2 regions of the Flavobacterium sp. CAU 1735 genome follow, and region 2 is predicted to be linked to the other one. Evidence: riboswitches for the same ligand, from Rfam matches in the RefSeq annotation. Region 2 holds a riboswitch; the other holds the start of a gene.
What was found. A riboswitch is a leader RNA that binds a small molecule or an ion and turns the genes downstream of it on or off. The one in region 2 is predicted to bind thiamine pyrophosphate.
Positions count from the first base shown of each region.

Region 1: another riboswitch for thiamine pyrophosphate. It lies ahead of thiD (bifunctional hydroxymethylpyrimidine kinase/phosphomethylpyrimidine kinase); the one in region 2 lies ahead of thiS (sulfur carrier protein ThiS).

Region 1 covers NZ_JBDQQQ010000002.1:175,622-180,620, reverse strand. The annotation lists gene AAFN64_RS07940 (CusA/CzcA family heavy metal efflux RND transporter) at 1-1,073, shown strand, start outside; gene thiD (bifunctional hydroxymethylpyrimidine kinase/phosphomethylpyrimidine kinase) at 1,134-1,973, opposite strand; TPP riboswitch at 2,062-2,154, opposite strand; gene AAFN64_RS07930 (hypothetical protein) at 2,438-2,629, shown strand; gene AAFN64_RS07925 (CPBP family glutamic-type intramembrane protease) at 2,687-3,379, shown strand; gene AAFN64_RS07920 (hypothetical protein) at 3,397-4,593, shown strand; gene AAFN64_RS07915 (hypothetical protein) at 4,669-4,999, opposite strand, start outside.
Region 2 covers NZ_JBDQQQ010000007.1:117,987-122,985, forward strand. The annotation lists gene tsf (translation elongation factor Ts) at 1-713, shown strand, start outside; gene AAFN64_RS14915 (queuosine precursor transporter) at 876-1,541, shown strand; gene AAFN64_RS14920 (DNA-3-methyladenine glycosylase I) at 1,531-2,091, shown strand; TPP riboswitch at 2,158-2,256, shown strand; gene thiS (sulfur carrier protein ThiS) at 2,306-2,509, shown strand; gene thiC (phosphomethylpyrimidine synthase ThiC) at 2,533-4,353, shown strand; gene AAFN64_RS14935 (thiamine phosphate synthase) at 4,356-4,955, shown strand; gene AAFN64_RS14940 (thiamine phosphate synthase) at 4,962-4,999, shown strand, end outside.

The DNA of each region.
Region 1 (4,999 bases), on a different contig from region 2:
CCAATGCCGTAAAAATTTATGGTGAAGACCTGAATAAGCTGGACGAACTGGCAGCAAAAGTACTGACACAAATCAAGGGAATCGACGGAATTAAAGACGTGGGAATCCTTCGAAACGTAGGACAACCGGAAGTGAGCGTAATTCTGGATCGTGGCAAAATGGCCGCTTATGGCGTTACCCTTGCCGATGCACAAGCCGTATTGGAAATGGCCTTTGGTGGAAAAACGGCCACTCAGAAATACGAAGGTGAAAAGAAATTTGACGTTCGGGTTCGTTATACCAAAGAATACCGAAAAGATGAAAATGACCTGTCACAACTTAAGGTGCCAACAATCGACGGTGTCAAAATTCCGCTTAAGGAAATTGCAACCGTGAAAAAGATTACTGGTCCGGCGTTTATTTACCGTGATAATACCAAACGTTTTATTGCTGTAAAATTCTCTGTCCGCGATCGTGACCTGGGTAGTACTATTGCCGATGCACAAGCGGTGGTTAATAAAAATGTGGAACTTCCAAACGGTTACCATTTTGGTTGGACCGGTGAATTTGAAAATCAGGTTCGTGCCACACAACGTTTGAGTCAGGTTGTACCGATTAGTTTGATTGGAATCTTTGTGTTGCTATTTATTATGTTCGGAAATATAAAAGACTCCTTACTTGTATTAGCGAACGTTCCGTTTGCCGTAATCGGAGGTATCATTGCCTTACACCTTACCGGAATTAATTTTGGTATTTCGGCCGGAGTTGGATTTATTGCTCTTTTTGGTATCTGTATTCAAAACGGTGTAATTCTGATATCGGAATTCCATAAGAACCTCAAGGAAAAAATGGATCTCAACACTTCGATTATCGAAGCCGTAAAAATCAGAACCCGTCCGGTAGTGATGACCGCCTTAATGGCTTCCATCGGATTATTACCGGCGGCTACTTCAACCGGAATTGGTTCGGAATCTCAAAAACCGCTGGCCATTGTGATCATCGGTGGATTGATCACCGCTACCGTACTAACGTTATTGGTATTCCCGATTATATTCTGGGTATTTAACCGTAAAAAACATCAGCCAATAGACTGATTGTAAATAGCTTTTTATTTTTTATTTGTTATTTTGGTTATTTGGGAGAAGCCTCGTTATTTAACGAGGTTTTTCTTTTTTAACCCTTTTCTGCGGTTCAAAAAAATGATTTAACGGACCATTACCCTTTCCTATCGCAACATCGGCACCTTCCGATATTGCCCGGTGTACATACTGTTGCGCCAGACTAACGGCATCGGATAAGTTGTTCCCAAGTGCCAGATAACTCGCAATAGCCGCCGACAAGGTACAACCCGAACCGTGCATATTGTTTGTCTCTATTTTTTCGGAAGTATGGGTTGCTATCACACCTTGTTTATCAAACAAAAGTGAAGTCAGTACTGTAGTTGGCAAATGCCCGCCTTTTAGTAATAAATGCGGACAACCTTTTTGCATGATCATCGCTCCAGCGCTATGCATTTCCGCTACACTTGTAATTGGACTCCCTGTTAAAACGGCTGCTTCATCGAGATTGGGTGTGATCAGCGTCGCCAATGGAAACAGCTTGTCTACAATTTCGGTTATGGTTTCGGATTCAATCAAACGATGACCACTAGTAGCGACCATTACCGGGTCGAATACCACCGGAATGTCCGGATATTCTCGAAGTATAGCCGCAATAACGGCTACGAGTTCCTGTGTATGCACCATTCCAATTTTGATTGCATCCGGACGAATATCTTCCAGTATCGTTTGCAATTGCAAGGCTACGATTTCAGGCGGAATGCTATGAATCGCTTTTACACCACCCGTATTTTGCACCGGAAGTGCCGTTAACACCGATGTAGGATAACATCCTAATGCATTGATTGTATTGGTGTCGCCCTGGATTCCGGCTCCACCACTTCCATCGAATCCGGCTATGGTTAAAACTACCGGATAGGTATATTTTGTATTCATACTATTACTATTGCTTCCTTCCCGAATAATAATTCAGGTTATTCCGATTGTTACTAAAATGGCAATAGTTGTCCCGATAAAGACAAATAAAAGAAGATAAACTTTTCCCTACGCCGGTGTTAACCGGATCAGGTTCAAAGGGACTCTCTCAATTCTTTTCAGAATACCCCTAAAGCCGTAGTAAATGTAGTGAAAAATAGAATTGTTTTTGTTTTTTACAACCGACAGGTTTTAGAAACCTATCCGGTGTAACTATGATTTTGGTACTCATTCTGAGTGACAATACGCAAATACACTCAAAAGAATTTTTCTATTCTTTATTTCAGTTAAAACGTTTAAATTTAAAACGTTAACTTCTAGAACATACAAACGCTCCTCCGCTATTGGTTTTATTTCAAATAAAAGCATATAAGCTAAAATTGCATTGTAAATCAAATTTATTAATCTTTTAAAGTAAATTGAAAATGAAAAAAAAGAAGCAGAATTTAAGTTTGGAAGCCTTTAAAAACATGGCTTTTACGATACAAAGTGAGGAGGTACTCAAAACTATAAATGGTGGTTTGGAAAATTTATGGGATTGCCATGGTATTTGGGGAAAAGTTGGGAAAACGGCACGGGAATGGGGTGAATTTTTGGATAAGCATCCTAAATTGTAATTTTTTCAAGACTTAAAAATAGTATCTCTTTTATAAATCCTATAATCTTAGAGAAGTATGCTTATATTAAAACACTTTGTTTGGTTTGTTTTATTTCCTTCAAAAGAGATTATCACCTCAAATGGTATCAAGGATAAAATAAATAGCATACTATTTTTAATTCTTTTAAATTTTGTTTTTTTGCTATTTAGTTCCCTCTTAACGGTATACTTGTTACCTGATTTTCAATCTGCTTATCCTTCAGAACAAGGTGTCAAATGGCTCTTTTTATTTCCTATTATTATAGCTCCGCTCCGGGAAGAAATCCTCTTTCGACTTTACCTAAAATACAGCAGGTTTAATTTATCCTGCTTTTTAGGTATACTGACATTAGTGCTTACTTTACTGGTTTCTTCCGAAGTCATATTCGAAAATTGGCTACCAAATACGCTTGCTTTTTTATCAGGAGGTATGGTTTTTATTTGTTCTTTTATCTTTTTAAAAAAATACGATCACCTTTTCGATTATTTTTTTAAAAGACATGTCAGGCTCTTTGTTATTTTTAGTGTGATCACCTTTGGTTATCTGCATTTGCCAAACTTTAAAATTACCCGGGAAATTCTTTTTTTAAGTCCGCTTATATTGCTTCCGTATTTTATGGCCGGGTTTATTTTTAGTTATATCCGGTTGCACTTTGGTTTTATTTATAGTGTAATGACTCATATGATGATAAACCTTCTGGGAACCTCTATTTTAGTACTATTTCAGTAATTTAATTATTTACTGCTATGAACAATCCTATCTATAAAATAATTAAACCACTATTAATAGAGAACTCTTATGAACTCATCAATTCGGTAAAAATATTGCTCTTTAAAGAAAATCAATCCATTTTTGATTTGATCGATTTTAATGATGAAGCAATATACTGCGATCCTTTTATATTTATGTATATCAAAAACAGAGAGCAAGTTTTAGAGAATATCATTATTGGCTATGCAAAAAATAACATGGAAATTGAGATCACTACTGATGAATTTGGTAGAATTTATATTCCAAATGTTGGCTGGCTACATACTTCTTATAAGAAAACTCGTTTAAAATTACATGGAAAAGAGCTAAAACTATCAAAAAATGATCGCATGATTCATTTTAAACATGAACCGATATACCATATTGAAAACACTAAAATAGAGTTATTGAAATATAATCTTGCTTCGCTAAAACCTTTTTACTGTGATTCCGAAGGCGTATTTTTAGACGTGGAAATTAATCAAATATCAAAACATCATATTCAAAATATAACTAAAGCATATAATTTGATTAAAAAACACATCCCTTCTCAGTTTGAATTGATTGAAAAGTATGCTTCAAAATGTGTTATCTTTAAGGTAGATACAAACAAACGAAATTCATTTGCAACATTCGCTGCGAATGGCATTAGCTTTTTTAATGCATATCAGGATGATTATGATGAAGTTTTTTTTATAGATGATGTTGCACATCAAACGGGTCATGTTATTTTTAATACACTAACTTATGACATAACTAAATTTTTAAAAATAAGTAGTACTACTATTCTTGAAACTATAAATTTGCCCAATGGTATTCCTGTCGAAAAAAGAAGCATACATATTATTTTTCATGCACTTTATACTTATTATACCACTTTTATATGCCTAGATGCTTGTATAGAGAATAATTCTTTTGATAAAAAACAACAACACGAAGCTATTGGAAGAATTGCCTTTTACCTGGATAAATGTTATAACGATTTACTTTTGATTGATAATCCTGTTAGCTCAGAAATTAAATCTAAAACAATATTTACCAATCTTGGTTTCAAAATTTACAAGGAAATAAAAAATAAATGGTTTGAAATGTTTTATAAGTGGCGGAAAGAAATAGTAGATTTTGATATGACTAATCAACCCTATAATTTTACGTATTCAAAATTTGTTGCATTGAATCCTCTAAAGTTTTAAAAAGAGATCTGTACAGTAATATATATTCTTTGGAGCTTAAGTTTAGCGCTGGTTATAGTATTTTTAATTAAAATTTTAAAAACGATAACCTATAAAAAGATGATATCCCGTTTCTTTATTTCTGGGAATCGAATAACTCAAACTGAGTTGGATACTTTTTGACTTATCTTCTAGTGTAATTGTTTTACTGATATGTTTAACAAAGTATTTATCTCCTTCTTCATTTGTATGTGTTCTATTATAACGTCCTAATGCTTCGTATTGCTTCGAAAGCTTATTATACACTTGAAGTAATTCCTCAAACGTTTGAAATTTCAGGTTTTGAACAACCTCATATTTTCCGTATTTTATCTCACTATTTTTTTGAATGATCTGAATTTCTCCGGTTACTATTTTGGATGTTATG
Region 2 (4,999 bases):
TCGAAAACCTACGTAAAAAAGGTCAGAAAGTTGCTGCTAACCGTTCTGACAGAGAGTCAACTGAAGGAGCTGTTATCGCTGTTGTTAACGCTGACAAAACTGCTGGTGTTGTGATTTCACTTAACTGTGAGACTGACTTCGTAGGTAAAAACGAAGGTTTCGTAAAATTAGCTACTGATTTAGCTAATCAAGCAATCAACTTCGCTACTAAAGAAGAATTTTTAGCATCTGATTTCAACGGAATCACTGTTGCTGACAAATTGATCGAGCAAACAGGAGTTATCGGAGAGAAAATCGAAATCGGTTCTTTCGAGCGTTTAGAAGGTGCTTTCGTTGGATCTTACATCCACGCTGGTAACAAAATCGCTACATTAGTAGCTTTATCTGCTAACGTTGACGGTGCTGAAGAAGCTTCAAGAAACGTAGCAATGCAAGCGGCTGCTATGGCTCCTATCGCATTAAACGAAGAAGGTGTTGATGCTGCTATCATCGAAAAAGAAATCGAAATCGCTAAAGATTTACTACGTCAGGAAGGAAAACCAGAAGCTATGTTAGACAACATCGCTAAAGGTAAATTAGCACGTTTCTTCAAAGACAACACTTTAGTAAACCAGGATTACATTAAAGAACCAAAAATGAGCGTTACAGAATATGTAAAATCAGTAGACGGTGCTTTAACTGTTACAGGTTTCAAAAGAGCTGCTTTAGCATAATACGAGTCCTTCGGGAAAATCATATAGCAAAACCCTGGTCATTGACCAGGGTTTTCTTTTTTACACATCCTACATCCGTTACACGATCAATCGGATAAATATTTTTTATCCATAATACACAAAATTAGTACCTTTGATAGATATCAAAAACACTACCCTGAAATGTTTAAAACAAAAAGAGACCTGGTTTATATCATCTTAGCCGGGATCTTTATAGCCAATGCCGTTGTAGCCGAATTGACCGGTGGAAAACTGATCCAGATAGGACCTTTTATTATGAGTATCGGAATTATTCCGTGGCCTGTGGTATTTATCACCACCGACTTGATCAACGAGCATTTCGGCCGTGATGGCGTTAAAAAATTATCGTTTATCACCGCCGGACTTATCGCCTATTGTTTGCTAATCCTTTTCGTAGCCATACAAATTCCGGCCGCCAAAGGCATCAGTACCGTAACCGACGAACAATTTAAAACGGTATTCGGACAAGGCGTCTGGATTATGATCGCCAGTATTATCGCCTTTCTCGTTTCGCAGCTCATTGACGTATCCATATTCTGGTTTTTACGCAATAAAACCGGAAAAAAGATGATCTGGCTCCGAAGTACCGGTTCAACCGTAATTTCGCAGTTATTCGACAGCTTTATCGTTTCCGGTATCGCCTTCTGGATGACCGGTAAAATAACCACCGCCGAATACATCAATATGGCCACAACCGGCTATACTTTTAAATTGATCATCGCTATTTGCTTAACGCCGATGATTTATTTAGGACACTATATAATCGAAAAATATTTATCAGAAGACCCAATATCCGATGGAGACTAAAGAACGATGCGGATGGTGCAAAAACGATGCGCTATACGAAAAATATCACGACGAAGAATGGGGCGTACCCGTTTACGAAGATCAGAAGTTATTCGAATTTCTGATATTGGAAACCTTTCAGGCCGGCTTAAGCTGGATTACCATTTTACGAAAACGGGAAAACTTCCGTGAAGCCTTTGATCAATTCGATTATAAAATCGTTGCGCAATACACCGAAGAAAAAATACAGGAGTTACTGGAAAATCCGGGCATCATTCGCAACAAACTTAAAGTCCGAGCAGCCGTTTCCAATGCACAGGCTTTTATGCAGGTGCAACAGGAATTTGGCAGTTTTTCCAAGTATATCTGGGGATTTACCGGCGGTGGACCGATAGTAAATACCCGCACAACCTTGCGCGATATTCCGGCTACTACACCCCTATCCGATCAGATCAGTAAAGACCTCAAAAAACGAGGCTTTAAGTTTGTCGGATCAACCGTAGTTTATGCGCATATGCAAGCTACCGGTATGGTAAACGATCATATTGAAAGCTGCTGGAAACGTAACTAACCCACACCTGTCCGAATGTTAAATCCGTACTTTCCGGATTTACATTTCAAATTAAACATTACATTTGCTTCACTTTAGGGGTGTCTATATACCATATAGGCTGAGATTTTACCCTTTGAACCTGATCCAGTTCATACTGGCGTAGGGAAAAGTGCAATGACTTCATTCTATGTAGCCATTCCTAAAGTGTATACCTATATCGCAACTTTAAGGAATGGAAATCACAATCAACAATCAACCCGTAACAGTACCCGACGGTCTAACCGTTCAGGATTTGCTATATCGCGAACTTCCCGATAAGCAAAACGGTATTGCTCTTGCCATTAACAACACGGTTATTCCCAAAACCGAATGGCCCAACCATTACATCACCGAAAACGATCACATTCTGATCATTTCTGCAACCCAGGGAGGATGATAACTTGCTAAACACTACATAAAATGAACGAAAACCAACACGAAATTTCAAGAACACCGTTTCCGAATTCAACGAAAGTCTATATCTCGGGTGAAATTCATCCGATTAAAGTCGCCATGCGCGAAATTTCCTTACACGATACCAAGCTGAGTAATGGCGGTAGCGAGCACAATCCGCCGGTAACGGTTTACGATACCAGTGGTCCATATACCGATCCCAACGTAGCAATCGATGTTCGCAAAGGACTCGAACGCCTACGCGAACAATGGATACTTGACCGTAACGATGTTGAAATCTTAGATTCCGTAAGTTCCGACTATGGGAAAGAACGTCTGAACAACCCGAAACTGGATCATTTGCGTTTTGAATACCTACACCAACCCAAACGCGCCAAAACGGGACATAATGTAAGTCAGCTGCACTACGCTAAAAAAGGCATTATTACTCCGGAAATGGAATATATCGCCATCCGCGAAAACCAACGTATCGAACAACTAAACGCACAAACGGCCGCCATGCAACAGCAGCATAGCGGAGAGAGTTTTGGAGCCAATACCCCCAAAAAACACATCACCCCGGAATTTGTCCGTAGTGAAGTTGCCGCAGGTCGGGCGATTATTCCAAACAACATCAACCATCCGGAAAGCGAACCCATGATTGTAGGCCGAAACTTTTTGGTTAAAATCAACGCCAATATTGGGAACAGTGCCGTGACTTCGAGCATTGAAGAAGAAGTCGAAAAAGCCGTATGGGCGTGTCGTTGGGGCGCCGATACGATTATGGACTTATCTACCGGAAAAAACATTCACGAAACCCGCGAATGGATTATCCGAAATTCCCCGGTTCCGATTGGTACCGTACCGATTTATCAGGCCTTGGAAAAAGTAAAAGGCATCGCCGAAGACCTGACCTGGGAAATTTTCAGAGACACTTTGATTGAACAGGCCGAACAAGGTGTTTCCTACTTTACCATTCATGCCGGCGTACTACTGCGTTATATTCACCTAACCGCAAATCGCGTAACCGGAATTGTATCAAGAGGTGGTTCCATCATGGCCAAATGGTGTTTATTTCATCATAAAGAAAACTTTCTGTACACCCATTTCGAGGAAATCTGCGACATCATGAAAGCCTACGACGTTGCCTTTTCCCTTGGCGACGGACTACGTCCCGGATCGATCGCCGATGCGAATGATGCCGCACAATTTGCCGAACTGGAAACCCTGGGCGAACTAACCAAAATTGCCTGGAAACACGATGTACAGGTATTTATAGAAGGCCCGGGACACGTGCCAATGCACATGATCAAAGAAAACATGGACAAGCAACTGGAACATTGTGCCGAAGCGCCATTCTATACCTTAGGCCCATTGACCACCGATATCGCTCCAGGATATGATCATATTACATCCGCTATTGGTGCCGCGATGATTGGTTGGTATGGAACCGCCATGCTGTGTTATGTCACCCCAAAAGAACACCTCGGATTACCGAACAAAAAAGACGTAAAAGACGGTGTGATCACCTATAAAATTGCCGCCCATGCCGCCGATTTGGCCAAAGGGCATCCGGGTGCGCAGTACCGTGACAATGCACTAAGCAAAGCCCGATTTGAATTCCGTTGGGAAGATCAGTTTAATCTGGCATTAGATCCGGACACCGCTCGGGAATTCCACGATGAAACCCTTCCGGCCGATGGTGCGAAAGTGGCGCATTTTTGTTCTATGTGTGGTCCAAAATTCTGCTCAATGAAGATCTCTCAGGAAATCCGTGAGGTGGCTGAAAAAGGGATGCAGGAAAAATCGGAAGAGTTTATCGAAAACGGAAAAGAAATCTATCTATAGTCATGATTGTAATTACCAGTCCGGATAGCGTAACAAACGAATTTGAAATTATATCGGAAATGTTTCAGGAGGGATTATCCCTTTTACATATCCGAAAACCGGATTTTTCGATAACCGAAATGCAACAGTATCTCGATCGGCTTCCTATTTTATTTCGGCATAAACTGGTATTACACCAACACCATGAACTCGCGGAAGCTTTCGGAATTAACCGGATTCATATTCGGGAATCGGATCGCGCTACACCTGACAGGTTTCAAAAACCTGTCAGGTGTTACTACTCAACGGGAACACATACCGTTGAAGAGTTTAACAACTTGCAAGACCATTACACCTATGCATTTTTAAGTCCGGTTTTTCAAAGTATTTCCAAACCCGATTATCAATCGTCCGAAAATCTGTTGGAAACCATCAAAAACAGAAACAATCCCAATACCAAACTGATTGCTTTGGGCGGAATTACAATTTCAAACATGGCAATGGCATTGGAAAGTGGTTTTGATGATATAGCACTTTTGGGAACAATCTGGAACAGTACTGATCCTATAAAAAGCTTCCGGGAATGTCTGCGTCATTACACGACCATCACAAACAAAAACTAACGATCTATGTTTCCTAAACTTCAGTATATTTCACAAGGCGACAC